3 regions of the Rossellomorea sp. GCM10028870 genome follow, and region 1 is predicted to be linked to each of the others. Evidence: riboswitches for the same ligand, from Rfam matches in the RefSeq annotation. Region 1 holds a riboswitch; each other region holds the start of a gene.
What was found. A riboswitch is a leader RNA that binds a small molecule or an ion and turns the genes downstream of it on or off. The one in region 1 is predicted to bind S-adenosylmethionine.
Positions count from the first base shown of each region.

Region 1 (4,962 bases):
CCCTTCATGAAATCTTTCATTACGTCGCGTCCGGGGAATTGAAAGTAACGGTTGGTCATGTGTTTCCTTTAGAAGAAGCAGCAAAGGTTCATTCACTCATGCAGGCAAGAAAAACGGTAGGAAAGGTAATCCTGCAACCAAAATTCTAGGACTTTATAGGGGGGAACCGGTATGAACTTACGGTTATCAGATGAACAAAGGATGATTCAAAAAACCATCCGTAAATTTGTTGAGAAAGAACTTATACCTTTAGAAAATGAAGTGCTAAGAAATGAACGGGAAGGAAAACCAAGTCTTTCCCCGGAAAAAAGAAATGAGCTACAGTTAAAAGCAAAGGAAGCAGGGTTCTGGGGGATCAATACACCAGAAGAGTACGGCGGAGCGGATCTCGGGCAAATGATGATGGCCATTGTATATATGGAAATCTCCAAAACCTTTGTGCCTTTCAGTTTCGGTGGTTATGCAGACAACATCCTATACTATGCCAACGAAGAACAGAAAAAGAACTATTTGATCCCCACTATAAACGGAGAGAAAAAGTCCTGCTTTGCCATGACGGAACCGGGAGCTGGATCCGATACTCAAAACATTCGGATGACCGCAGTGAAGGATGGAAATGAGTGGGTGTTAAATGGTGAAAAAACCTTTATTACGGGCGGAAATGAAGCAGACTTTGTCATGGTCATGGCGGTGACCGATAAGGAAAAGCATCGGCGAACGGGTCGGGACGGAGTAACCTGTTTTATTGCCGATCGTAGGATGGGATGGACATCTGAATACATTCATACCATGGGGGAATGGGGACCGGCCAGTCTGTTTTTTGATGACGTGCGGGTGCCTGAAGAAAATATTCTGGGTGAAATTGATGGTGGCTACAATCTTGGCCTGGAATGGATCGGGTTCGCACGGTGGATTGTAGGGGCACAAGCGGTAGGAGCAGCGGAACGCTTACTTCAAATGGCGATTGACTATTCAAAGGAAAGGGAGACATTTGGAAAGCCAATCGCGGATAGACAAGCGATTCAATGGAAGATCGCTGACTCTGCCGTGGAAATTGAAGCTGCCAGATGGCTTGTGCTAAATGCAGCATTCACGCTGGATCAAGGAGAAGATAATCGCCATGTTGCATCGATTGCCAAGCTGTACGGATCGAATATGGGCAATCGGGTAGTGGATCGGGTCCTTCAAATTCACGGAGGGATGGGCTACACAAGAGAGCTTCCCATCGAACGCTGGTATCGTGAAGCAAGATTGTGGCGGATTTATGATGGTACTGATGAAATTCAAAAACTGATCATTTCACGGAATCTATTAAAAGGGCATGTAAAAGTGGGCCAATTTGTTTAAAGGAATAGGGAGGTAATGTGAATGGGTGATAGATTTAGAGGAAAAGTAGCTTTAGTAACAGGCGGGAGCCGGGGGATCGGTAAAGCGATTGCAAAGCTCTTTGCAGAAGAAGGGGCAATGGTTGCCATCATTGACGTGAATGAAGAGGCACTTTTGGAAATCAGCGAGGAATTGAAAAAGTATGAAATATATACAAAAGTTGCGAATGTAATAGAATCCCGGGAAGTAGAAGAGGCCATAAACGAAGTCTATGAAACTTTCGGCTCCGTTGATATTGTCATCAACAATGCAGGAGTCATCAGAGACAATTTGCTATTTAAAATGACCGATAACGATTGGCAAACGGTCATGGATGTGCATTTGAAAGGATCATTTAACGTAGCAAAGGCAGCGCAAGGTCATATGGTGAAGAACAGGTATGGCCGTATTATTAATATCTCGTCTACCTCTGCACTCGGTAACCGCGGACAGGCAAATTACGCTACCGCTAAAGCAGGTCTTCAAGGTTTAACGAAAACTCTGGCAATAGAGCTTGGACCTCTGGGCATTACGACCAATGCAGTCGCCCCCGGATTCATCGAAACGGAAATGACTAGAGAAACGGCGAGGCGGATCGGAATACCCTTTGAACAACTGGTGGAAGCGAGTCTTCAAGGAATTCCTGTAGGAAGGAGCGGGCAGCCGGAAGATATAGCGAATGCAGTGGCGTTTTTTGCGGATGAAAGCTCGTCATTCGTTAACGGTCAAGTCCTATACGTAGCTGGCGGGCCGAAAGCCTAAAGGGAGAAAGAGGTGAAGGATATGTTTGAATCTTATATTGGTAAACGCTCAACTTCCGTAGAAAATTGTGTGGAAAAAGGAGCGGTCCGTAAGTTTGCCGAAGCCATTGGAGATCTCAATCCCATTTATGTTGATAAAGAAGCAGGAAAGAGATCCAGGTTCAGGGGGAATATCCCTCCCCCCACTTTTCCCAGAGTGTTCGACTATGGAACGATTGAAGGTTTTCATTTACCGAACGTCGGGTTAATTCATGGTGAACAATCTTTTCACTATGAAAGACCACTGAAGGTCGGGGAATGTATTCAGTGTTACACGAAAATAAAAGATTACTATGAACGGAAAGGATCGGGTGGAACACTTGGTTTTCTTGTAATAGAAGACATCGGTGAAGATTCAGGAGGGAAAAGGGTTTTCACTTCCGAAGCGATTGTCATTATCACTGAAGCGGTTAAAGAGAGGTTGGGAATATGACTAAACTATCATCCTTTAATATAGGTGAAATCCTTCCCCTTGTTGAGTTAGGTCCAGTCTCGAGAATCGACTTAATCAAATATGCAGGAGCCTCGGGGGATTATAACCCCATTCATACGATCGATGAGGAGGCGCATAAACTGGGTCTTCCAGGAGTCATTGCTCATGGCATGTGGACGATGGGCAATGTCTCCAAGCTTTTTAGTGATCTTTATGAAGAAGGATATATCAAAGAGTACACCGTCCGGTTTAAAGGGATGGTTTTATTGAACGATGTCATTACATTGATTGCAGAAGTATCAGAAAAACAGGATGATCTCATACATTTTAAAGTTTTTGCGGTCAACCAGGACCAGAAAAAAGTGATCGAGGGTAAATTAATCTTTCAATTATTTTGATCACTCAGGTGAAAATAGTGTCCTATAGCGTTAATAAAGCGAATAGAAATAAAGAGAAAGAAGGCTTTACAAGAAAAATAAGCCAAAAGACATAAATCCGATAGAGAAACTCGGGTTGACTTCCTTGTAGAATATGATATTATTTAGAATATTAAAATTAATAACTCTTATCCAGAGTGGTGGAGGGATCTGGCCCTGCGAAGCCCAGCAACCTACGTTATGTAAGGTGCTAATTCCAGCAAAATGTGAAGTCATTTTGGAAGATAAGGTATCCTTACCTGAACAACTTTCCAAAATGGAGGGTTGTTTTTTTTCATTCATGTTTTTCTGGATAAGATAAAAATTGGGGGAATCATGTGACTAAAGAAAAAAATCAAGAAGCAGATTATGATGTTGTAGTCGAAAAGATCACTTCGATGTTGAAGACGATGAGTTTTGGATCGATTACAATTGTGGTTCAGGACGGTAAAGTCATTCAATTGGAGAAAAACGAGAAAGTGCGAATTAAATAAGCTGACTAGACAAACTAGAGGCGCATAACACAGATAAAGGAAATTCCTATATCTTGTTATCGCCTCTTTTTGTTTGGATGAGCGGGAAAGGGGTGTATCATGTTAACCTATCGAACTTGGAAAAAACCATCCATCAATTTTGAAATTGATCCGGTCTATAAAGGAGCGCTTAACGTCCTTGAGTGGACGTATGATCATTATGGTGAAAGTGTCGTATATGCATGCAGTTTTGGCATTGAAGGGATTGTATTAATCGATCTCCTAACCAAAGTGCAACCGAAAGCAGCCATAGTATTTCTTGATACAGGTGTTCATTTCAAGGAAACCTATGAAACGATTGAAAAGGTGAAGGAGAAGTATCCTGGTATCACCATTCATATGAAAAAGCCTGAATTAACGCTCCAAGAGCAAGCAGGAACATATGGAGATAAGTTGTGGGAGAGAAACCCCAATCAATGCTGTCAAATTCGAAAGCTTGACCCTTTAAAAGATTCCTTATCCAAAGGGAATGCTTGGATCTCAGGATTAAGAAGAGAACAATCACCTACAAGAAGTCAGGTTGAATTCATCAATAAGGATGACAAGTTTCAATCAGTTAAGATTTGTCCATTGATTCACTGGACGTGGAAGGAGATTTGGAGGTATGTCCATAAGCATAACCTATCCTATAATCCACTTCATGATCAGGGGTATCCAAGTATCGGATGCTTCCATTGTACAACACCATCCATAGACATCAATGATCTCCGCTCCGGTAGATGGAAAGGAAAAGGGAAAACCGAATGCGGTCTTCATTAAAAAGAGGTGACATTCTTTGCTTGAAACATTCGCCCTGATCATAAGCTTGTTCTTCGCTATGAACATTGGTGCCAGCGGAGCGGCAGCATCGATGGGGGTTGCGTATGGTGCAGGAGCAATAAAAAACATCAGGAATTCATTATGGATCTGCGCTGCAGGTGTCCTGAGTGGTGCTGTTCTTGGTGGTGGAGAAGTAGTTAAAACCATTAGTTCAGGGATTATCCCGCAGCATGTACTCTCCATCAAAATCGTGGTCATCATTTTGTTATCCGCCACCATATCCTTGTTCCTTGCAAATGTGATAGGGATCCCGCTGTCTACAAGTGAAGTAACGGTAGGAGCGGTTGTAGGAGTTGGAGTCGCATATCAAGTTCTATATGTGAAATCACTTTTAACAATCATGTCATTCTGGGTGATTGTCCCGGTCATTGCCTTCGGGATTACATGGGTATTCGGTATATGTTTAGTAAAACTTGAAAAGCGTGGTTTCCATTTTGAAAAAAGGTGGCTTGCGTACCTTTTGATTATCGCCGGATTCTTTGAAGCGTTTTCGGCAGGGATGAATAATGTAGCCAACGCCGTCGGTCCATTAGTGGGTGCGGGTTTAATGTCTCCTTCTCGGGGGATTTGGCTGGGTGGCTTATTCGTTGCCCTCG
Region 1 is NZ_JBHTGN010000001.1:1,015,640-1,020,601, forward strand. Features, by position in the region: gene ACFQWC_RS05330 (quinone oxidoreductase family protein) at 1-149, shown strand, start outside; gene ACFQWC_RS05335 (acyl-CoA dehydrogenase family protein) at 172-1,347, shown strand; gene fabG (3-oxoacyl-ACP reductase FabG) at 1,369-2,127, shown strand; gene ACFQWC_RS05345 (MaoC family dehydratase N-terminal domain-containing protein) at 2,149-2,598, shown strand; gene ACFQWC_RS05350 (MaoC/PaaZ C-terminal domain-containing protein) at 2,595-2,996, shown strand; SAM riboswitch class I at 3,161-3,266, shown strand; gene ACFQWC_RS05355 (YezD family protein) at 3,353-3,508, shown strand; gene ACFQWC_RS05360 (phosphoadenylyl-sulfate reductase) at 3,608-4,306, shown strand; gene ACFQWC_RS05365 (sulfate permease) at 4,365-4,962, shown strand, end outside.

Region 2 (4,962 bases), on a different contig from region 1:
GTGATTGCCTGAATCACCGCCGGTCGTGCTTCCGGTAACAGCACGTCCTTAATGATCATCCAAGGACTTGCCCCCACTGAAACCGAAGCTTCAATGACACCTTTATCAATCTCTCGCAATGACGTTTCTACCATTCTCGCAAAAAATGGAATTCCCGCAACAGAGAGTGATACGGATGCTGCCGTCGGTCCGATCGTGGTTCCGGTCAATAGTTTGGTTAATGGTAAGAGTGCTACTAATAGAATAATGAACGGAACCGACCGCACCATATTGACGACAAATCCAACGACCTTTTTAATCAAACTATTTTGTAAAAACAAGCCTTTGTCTGTTACAAAAAGAAGAATCCCAAGCGGTAATCCCACTAAAATCGCGACTCCAAGTGAAATCCCCACCATATAGACCGTTTCAAAAAAGGCTTTATTCAATTCTGGCAAAATCGCAGTCAATGAATCAGGCAGCATTCTCAAGCACCTCCAAGCTCTGCGTCTTCAGCGTGATGAATCGGATCGCTGCTTCGATTTCTTCATGGGAGCCAATCAGCTCCATGATGAAAATCCCCAGTGGCACTTCCTGAATATATTCGATCTTGCCGTGCAGGATATTGCCTCGCACCTTGTATTTCTGGAACACTTCCGATACGACGCTTTCCTCTGCGATCGATCCTTTGAATTGGATTTTGATCAGTTTTCCTTTCCTTGATTCCACGAGGTGCGGCGGGAGTTCAAATTGAAGGATTGTTTCAATGAATTGCTTCGTTAAAGGCTGCTTAGGTTCTGCAAACAGGTCGTAAACCGGCCCTTCCTCCACGATTTTCCCGTCCTGCATCACGGCCATCCGGTCGCATATCTCTTTCACCACTTCCATCTCGTGTGTGATGAGGACGATGGTCAAACCTAGTTCTTTATTAATCTTTTTCAATAGTTTCAAGATTGATTTCGTTGTATTCGGATCGAGTGCCGAGGTCGCTTCGTCGCAAAGTAAAACCGATGGGTTATTCGCAAGGGCTCTCGCAATCCCGACTCTTTGCTTTTGTCCTCCGCTGAGCTGGGCCGGGTACGCATCTGCTTTGTCCGATAGACCGACCATCTCAAGGAGCTCGACGACTCTGGGCTTGATTTTCGCTTTAGGTACACTAGCCGCTTTCAAGGCAAAAGCCAGATTGTCAAACACCGTTTTGGATTTGATCAAGTGAAAATGTTGAAAGATCATGCTCGTTTTTTGACGGGCGAGTCTTAATTGTTTGGACGTGAGTTTCGTGAAATCCTGTCCGTCAATGATGATTTCTCCTGATGTAGGGGTTTCTAATAAATTCAGGCAGCGAATGAGTGAACTCTTCCCCGCTCCACTGTATCCGACGATTCCAAAAATCTCACCCTTTTCGATTTTTACGGAAACGTTATCGACACCGACCACCGTTTGCTTTTTTGTACTGTAGGTTTTAACTAGATTTCGAATCTCGATCAATGTGCACACCCCTTTTTTCATCCAATAAAAAATGCCTCTTTCAACTGAAAGAAGCATCGCCTGTTTATCTCGACTTATCTCTCAGAATGAAATCATTCTGCAGGAATTGGCACCGTTCCAATACTGGAGGTTGCCGGACGTCGTAGGGCCTGATCCCTCGGTCACTCTGGATAATTGAAAGTATGTAATTTTCTAATTTTTTAATCTTATAGAGGATAATACTGGGTATGGGAATGGAAGTCAATAGGGAATTTTACAGTTGTTTTTATGTAAGCGTTATCTTTATTGTTGTACTAGGGAAGGTTTTTTTGTGTTGTTGGACTAGGGTTTGATCTTGGGGTGGAATATATCCACTTTTTTACAGTTAATAATATATTCCTAAAGTTGATAATAAAAGGGGGAATGTCGATAATAAAACTCCTCGCACCCTATCAATCCATGTATCTCACATCGATTTCAGTTAATATCCTGCCTTTACACCATCTCAAAGACTCAAAAACCATACATATTATCCAAAAACATTCCTTTCCACCTCCAATTGGGACTAACCTCCATTACCAATACAAAAAGGCACTACCTTCAATAGCAGCACCCCGATCATTTGTCATAACAACTCACTACAAATATTCTAATCTCTCAAACAACCAAACGAAAACTAAAACGCCCACTCCTTAATCACTGTCAACACATCCAACTCCCTCAACCGCTGCTCACAATAAGAAGAATTCATCTTCAAATAGGAATCAACATAAGCCGGATGACACATAATCTCAAGCGTCTCACCTCCATCCCTGCTGTCCAAAATCCTCTTCAATCCTTCAACCGACACTCCGTCCCCATAAAAGTCCATCGAGAACCGATCGGTTAACACATCCATTTCGCCACCCTTATCACCAAAAACATTCCGGACCGGTACCCCAAAGCGCTCTGACAATCTCTTCACCACCGGGATCAGTGGTCGAAAGCTATGAACATGATGATGACTGTCAATATGAGAAAGGGGCAGACCGAATGATAGAAATTTATCCACCTGAGCCTCCCACTCCATTTCAACCTCATCCACATTGATTTCTTTTTCTTCAAAAATCCTGCTGGTGTAACGGAAAAAGCCTCTTTCATCCTGTAGTGATGGTACCCCGGCCGAAACCGGTCTCCCGCATGTCAGTGTTAAATGGATCCCAACCTTTAATTCAGGAAAAACCTTCGCCAATTCCAACGCATGCAGAGTCCCGGGCATATTGACAAGCATCGTTGTTGAGTTGACAATTCCAAACCGGTGACTATCAACGATGCCATAGTTCACTCCCCGGCATAAACCAAAGTCATCTGCATTGACGATCACGTTCCTCATAATCCCCCATCCCCTTTTTTCTAATAGGTTCTTTCTACAAGAAAGCTCGCTTTATCTCCTCTGAAGATCGCTTTGGAAAATTCGATCACGGATCCATCCTCTACATAAGCAGTCGTTTCGATCATAAAGCAAGGTGTCCCCTCTGGTACCTCAAGCTTCCCTGCCACTCGCTCATCTGCTAAAAATAGCTCGATGGTTTCGATGGTTTTTTTAATTTTTATCTCAAACTGTGTTTCCAGGAGCTTGTAAAGAGATCTTTCACATTCGTCTTTATCAAGTCCTGGCGTCTTGTACCAGGGCAGATAGGCCACCTCATATTGCAGGGGCAGCCCGTCTGAATATCGGATCCTCTCTAACCGATTGACGGGATCTCCATTCTTCAATTCCAACGCTTTTTCCACTGTGGATTCTGCCGGGATGACATTCATGCTCAGTACCTTGATCTTAGGTTTCTTACCTTGTAATCGCAGTTGCTCTGTGTAGTTGTCGATCGTCGAGGACAGGATTTGACTGACTTTCTCTTCTGCGACAAAGGTTCCTCTTCCTTGCTCGCGATACACGTAACCTTCAAGTGTCAGCTGCTGGAGCGCCGTCCGGATCGTCGTACGGCTGACATTGAACTTTTCGCAAAACTCCGCCTCTGTCGGCAGTTTTGTATTCGGCGCATATTCTTTATTTTTAATCATGTGGATGATTTCTTCTTTTACATGCGAATGCAGGGCCTTTGCTTCTTGTGTCTCTTTCATTCTGTTTCTCCCTTCCACTTTCTTCCTATATTTGTTATAACACATCCACGTGCAATTCTCTATTCCTAATCATTTTATCATAAAAATAATTTGTTATTACAATTAAATAAAAAATAGTCATAAAATTTATATTTGTCATTACAATATATAGACGAGTGAAAATTTGTATGATACATTATAAAAAATAGAAATCGCTTTCAAAATGAAGGGAGCTCGACAGAATGTCATTAAAGGTGGTCATAATCGGAGGCGGATCAAGCTATACACCAGAAATTATCGAGGGGTTCATCCACCGATACAAATCTTTTCCTGTCACGGACATAACGCTTGTAGACATCGAAGCAGGGAAAGAGAAGCTTGAGATTATCGGGCAATTTGCTCGTCGAATGATCCAAAAAGCAGGTGTGCCGATTGAATTGGAATGGACCCTTAACCGCAGGGATGCCTTAATTGGCGCTGACTTTGTGACAACACAAATCAGGGTGGGCGGCCTCTCAGCCAGGGAAAAAGATGAACGGATACCGTTAAGTCATGGTGTCATCGGTCAGGAAACCAATGGAGCAGGCGGTATATTCAAGGCCTTGCGCACCATTCCGGTCCTAATGGAAATTTGTCATGACATCCAACAGATTTGTCCCCATGCATGGCTTATTAACTTTACCAACCCGGCAGGCATTGTTACGGAAGCCCTGCTTAAATACAGTACACATCATAAAGTCATCGGGGTGTGCAATATTCCTTTCAACATGAAAAACAGCGTCGCCGAGATGATGAATTGTTCTGCAAATGAAGTACAAATCGAGTTTGTAGGGATGAATCATTTTGTGTTTGGAAAAAAGGTTTGGGTCAAAGGTCAGGATGTCACCGATCAGGTTCTGCAAAAACTGATCCATCAAGAAGTGGATTACTCACCGGCCAACATCGTCTCACTCGGATGGTCGAAGGAATTTTTACAAGCTCTCGGGATGCTTCCCAATCCTTATCATCAATACTACTTCCAACGGGACTCTGTGTTGGAAAAGGACCTTCAAGCTTATAGAGAAAACGGTACACGGGCAGAGGTTGTTCGAAAAGTTGAAAAAGAACTTTTCATACAATATATGAAAGAGGAGTTAAATGAAAAACCAAAAGAACTGGAAAATCGAGGAGGTGCCTACTACAGTGATGCTGCCTGCAGCCTCATGGCGAGCATTTACAACAACTCAGGAGACATCCAAACCGTCAACACACTGAACAACGGAACCATCCCGGACCTGCCACACGACGCTGTCATCGAAGTAAACGCCGTCATTACGAGGGACGGACCTCGGCCAATCGCCACCGGCCCGCTGCCTCCATCTGTTAAAGGAATCATCCAACAGATGAAAGCTTTCGAAGAATTAGTGATACAAGCAGCAC
Region 2 is NZ_JBHTGN010000003.1:476,844-481,805, forward strand. Features, by position in the region: gene ACFQWC_RS16085 (methionine ABC transporter permease) at 1-464, opposite strand, end outside; gene ACFQWC_RS16090 (methionine ABC transporter ATP-binding protein) at 454-1,467, opposite strand; SAM riboswitch class I at 1,539-1,644, opposite strand; gene chbG (chitin disaccharide deacetylase) at 2,123-2,818, opposite strand; gene ACFQWC_RS16100 (GntR family transcriptional regulator) at 2,839-3,564, opposite strand; gene ACFQWC_RS16105 (6-phospho-beta-glucosidase) at 3,786-4,962, shown strand, end outside.
Region 2: it holds a riboswitch for S-adenosylmethionine, as region 1 does, so the genes downstream of both, ACFQWC_RS16090 (methionine ABC transporter ATP-binding protein) here and ACFQWC_RS05355 (YezD family protein) in region 1, are expected to answer to the same signal.

Region 3 (4,962 bases), on a different contig from region 1:
AGTCATCAGAGATTACTTCCATCAAGATCAAATCGGGAAATCACCTGAGGACCTGCTGATAAAAGAGACGTTCTCTATTAAATAATGTAGCGAAGATAATGTAAAAGCCCAAGTGGATGTATTACTTGGGCTTTTTGTATTTTAAGTGTTACTGCCTACCTCCATCTCTTCGCCAACGCCTCAATTTGACCCGGATCCGTCCGGCAGCAACCACCAATGATACGGGCACCTGCCTCGTACCAAACTACTGATTGCTCATCAAACGCCGAGCACCCTTCCTCCCCATGCCACGTTTTGGTCTCAGCATTGTAAGACTCACCTGAGTTCGGGTACACGATGAGTGGTTTGTCAGTGTTTCTGCTTAATACGCTTATCGCCTTCTTGGCCGCAGGAATTGGTGCACAATTCACACCAATTGCAGCGATTTGTTCATCGTCATTGAACACACACGCGCACTCTTCAATCCCCGTTCCATCACTTATCGTCTCTCCATCCTTTAATGAAAAAGACAGCCAGGCGCAGGTATCTGGAAATTCTTTCAGAAGTGAAGCTAGTACCTTTGCTTCCTGCAAGGACGGGATGGTTTCGAATGCCAACAAATCAGCACCCGCCTCCACTAATGCCTGGATTCTTGGAAAATGGAAATCTGCTAAATGTTGATCACTTACTCCATAGTTCCCAACGTATTCAGAGCCGTCAGCAAGGTATGCCCCGTAAGGTCCTACAGAACCTGCAACGATTGGTTTCGGCCGATTCGCATTGCCCTTCTCTTCCTTCCAGAATTCATCCCGGGCCTGTTTGGCAAGAGTAACCGTTCTCTTGATTAATTCCAGCGCTTCAGGTTTCTCTATTCCTCGCTTTTTAAAACCATCCACCGTTGCCTGGTAGCTGGCTGTAATCGCACAATCGGCTCCTGCACGGAAATAATCAGCATGAACCTTCTCAATCGCTTCCGGTTTTTCAAGAAGTATACGGGCAGACCAAAGGGAATCGTTTAAATCAAAGCCATGGGATTCCAGCTCTGTGGCTAATGCTCCATCTAAAATCAGTGGGGAATGTTTTTGTAAAATACTATCAATGGGATTTAGCTTCAGTTGATTCGACATAACCTTTTCCTCTTTTCTTTACGTATTGTGTTAGATAATAGCTTCCATAGCAAAGGACGATAAACGGGATTCCGCAATAAAGGGCTATCCTCTGAGTGGGATCAAAGGCAATGCCGATACAAGAAGCTAGACAAAGCAGAAATGACGCAATGGGAACGAGTGGGTAGAGCGGCGTCCGATAAGCCAGATCTTTCACATCGTTTCCTTCCTTTATATACTGTCTTCGAAATAGAAATTGGGCAGCACTAATGCTCATCCACACGATCACTACCGCAAGGCCTGAGACCGAAACCAATACGATGTAGACCGTTCCCGGTGCAATGATGCTTGAAAGCAAGGCCAGTCCCCCTCCCAGCATGCTGCATACAATCGCATTGAGAGGGACTCCCCTATCAGTCAATTTGGCAAAGATCGGTGAGATGGTTTGCTTATCTGCCAGCGACCATAGCATTCTGGAAGAAGCATACAAACCTGAGTTTGCGGCTGATAAAATGGCCGTTATAATAACAAAATTCATGATATCGGCGGCATATGGGATTCCAATCCGTCCTAGCACCGCTACGAAAGGACTTTCCAATATACCGGCTGACTGGCTCGGTAATAAAGCAGATAATACGACAATCGTCCCTACATAAAAGATGATCAATCTCACAAGCGTGGTGCGGATAGCTTTAGGAATCGATTTTGATGGATTCTCCGTTTCTCCCGCCGCAACCCCGATCAATTCTGTTCCTGAAAAGGCAAAGTTCACGGCAAGCATGGTCATCAAGATGGCAAATGCCCCATTCGGAAACAACCCTGAACTTGTGATATTCGAGAAAAACGGAGCGGGCTCTGATTGACCGAGAGGGATGAACCCGACAATCGCCCCTGCCCCGATCACAATAAACGCAACAATCGAAATCACTTTTACTAAAGAAAACCAAAATTCAGATTCAGCAAAAAACCGCACTGACAATGCATTAAGTCCAAAAATCAACGCAGCAAAGACCGCGCTCCATATCCATACACTAATCGAAGGAAACCAGCGCTGCATCATCAAGCCAGCCGCCGTAAACTCCGACCCCAATGCCACTGTCCATGTCAGCCAATATAACCAGCCCACCGTGTAACCGGTGCCTGGACCAATGAACTTTGCAGCATAACTATGAAAGGATCCCGTCTCCGGCATATGGACAGAAAGCTCGCCTAAGCAAAGCATCACAAGATAAACAACCAGCGCCCCAATCAAATAAGCAAGGATCGTCCCAAACGGTCCAGCCTGATGAATCGTATAACCCGAACTCAAGAATAGCCCGGTTCCGATCACCCCTCCAAGAGACAGCATCACCAAATGCCGTGTCTTCATCTTCCTTTTAAAACTCTGACCTGCGTGTTCCATAAAAAAACACCCTTCCTCCTGAATATATTGTGGAATAAGTGGACAAACAAAAAACGCACCCTGAACGAGTGCGTCACCGACAAATAAAAGATTGCTCCTATCTATCAGGTTTGAATCACCCGCTGGAATTAGCACAGTATCTTCACAGACCTGTTGCTGAGGCTTCAAAGGGCCAGTCCCTCCACCTCTCTGGATAAGAAAATATGTAGATTTTTTAAAACTTTATCAATATATTGGAATAATGTCAAGAACATGAAACAGATGAGCAGCCCAGCCTATCCGAATGTTACTTCGGAAAGAAAAAAGGGAACAACTATACTAAAAAAGGAGAAACTGCCATGCCAGAAGGTCCGGAAATCAGAAGAGCTGCAGATGGAGTAGAGCGCGCTCTTAAAAATAAAAACGTACAAGATGTGTACTTTGCCTTCCCTCATTTAGAAGAGTACGAAGACCTTTTAAAAGGATCGATCGTGACCAGAGTGGATACGAAAGGAAAAGCCATGCTTATCCGCTTTGACAATGGCTACACCATTTATTCACACAATCAACTCTATGGAAAGTGGTACATCAGGAACCTTTACAATTATCCGAAGACAAACCGCCAGCTCAGATTGGCTCTACATAATGAGAAAAAGTCGGCACTTCTTTACAGTGCATCTGATATTGAAGTCCTCCGTGATGAAGAGGTACCTGAGCATCCTTTCGTTGCAAAAGTGGGACCCGATATTTTGAGTGAAGAAGTAACAGCGGACGAGTTGCTCCAAAGAATGAAAGACAAACGATTCTACAAAAGAAAGTGGTCGATTCTTTTATTAGATCAAGGGTTTGTAGCAGGAATCGGGAATTATTTGAGATCTGAGATCATGTTTGCAGCAGGCATCCACCCTTCTCTCCGTCCGATTGACTGTACGAAAGATCAATTGATGAAAACATCAGAGGCAATCATTCATTTAATGATGCAATCCTATAAGACTGGGGGAATTACAAACGATCTTGAACTTGTTGATAAGTTAAAAGCTCAAGGAGAGAAGCGCTCAAAATATCGACATTGGGTATTCAATCGGGAAGGAGCATCATGCTTTATTTGTGGGAGTGAAATTGAGAAGACGGTCGCAGCTTCGAGGCGGTTGTATTTTTGTCCGGTATGTCAGGTTGGGAGATAGGTTCCCTGCACCCCCTCGCCTCCCATGAACAAAGATAACTGTGTTACAGTAAAAAGCTCATCTCATCAGATCTGACAAAATGAGCTCTTCTATTCTACATTCCGTATTTCTCCCGATAATAATCATGCTTCGGCTGAAACAACTCTTCATCGGATTGTCTGACGTCGGAGAAATGATCTACATTATAATGACCATACAAAGCCTTGTTATGGTGCTGGATGATTTGTTCAGCCTTCAACACGGATGAATCCTTCGTTGAGTGACCATCCGATACCAGGGTTACATCCAATCCATTAACCGTTGCATACCGAACAGCGGTGTCGATACAATATTCTGTTTGGCAGCCCATGATGACGACATGTTCAACCTTATTGTCTTTTAAAAAGCTTAATAAAGGCGTACCATAAAACGAATTTGTCGCTAATTTATCATACACAACAGCGTTGTCCGGAACATGGATCTCCCTGTGAACCTGGAATCCGTCACCTTCCCCGCCTCCGACATCCTTATCCCGTATAAAGACGGGATGAGCACCCGCTTCGGCTGCCATTTGGATGACCCGATTGATGGTTTCAATCAGCCTCTCTTTTTGGAATACAGCTTGTTCCCCTTCATTTCCTTCAATTAATTCCTGCTGGGCATCAATCACGAGCAATGCTTGGTTCAATAGAAAAACTCCTTTATCTCCATTTTCTCCTCAACTATCTTTGAATAGTTTCGACTTATCAATGAGAAAGTCCTCTTACACACAAAAAAAACAGGAAACCTTTTGGGCTTCCTGTTACAGGTTCATTCTTCATGTACCGCAATACGTTCGGTAAGGACGAACAGATGGTTCCGGGAGTTTGGTGTACTCGCACTGTTCTGTCGTGTACTGGTAAGGATTCTTAAGGACCTCAAGCAAACGCTCCATTACGCTGTAATCATTGCTTTTCACAGCAGCTTCCAACGCTTCCTCCACACGATGATTCCGGGGAATCACCGACGGATTGCTTTTTCGCATTAACTGATGAGTTGCTTCTTTCGATTCTTTTTGCCTGTTTAGTCTTTCTTCCCAGCGTTCTTTCCATTGAATAAATTCAGTATTTTTAAACAGATCGATTTCTTCCTCATTTGTTAATGAACGGAATGTATTCGTATAGTCGGCACGATTCTCTTTCATTAATCCCAGAAGATCTTTTGCAAGGGATTCGTCCCCTTCTTCTTTGTTGAAAATACCGAGTTTCCCTCTCATTCCGTCGAGCCAGCGAGCTTCATACAGCTTAGGGAATTCCAGCACAGCATCTTGAGCAAGTTTCAGCGACTCTTCTTG
Region 3 is NZ_JBHTGN010000002.1:219,534-224,495, forward strand. Features, by position in the region: gene ACFQWC_RS11920 (glucoamylase family protein) at 1-85, shown strand, start outside; gene mmuM (homocysteine S-methyltransferase) at 156-1,106, opposite strand; gene mmuP (S-methylmethionine permease) at 1,075-2,487, opposite strand; SAM riboswitch class I at 2,582-2,687, opposite strand; gene nei (endonuclease VIII) at 2,826-3,650, shown strand; gene ACFQWC_RS11940 (isochorismatase family protein) at 3,745-4,317, opposite strand; gene ACFQWC_RS11945 (protein adenylyltransferase SelO) at 4,447-4,962, opposite strand, start outside.
Region 3: it holds a riboswitch for S-adenosylmethionine, as region 1 does, so the genes downstream of both, mmuP (S-methylmethionine permease) here and ACFQWC_RS05355 (YezD family protein) in region 1, are expected to answer to the same signal.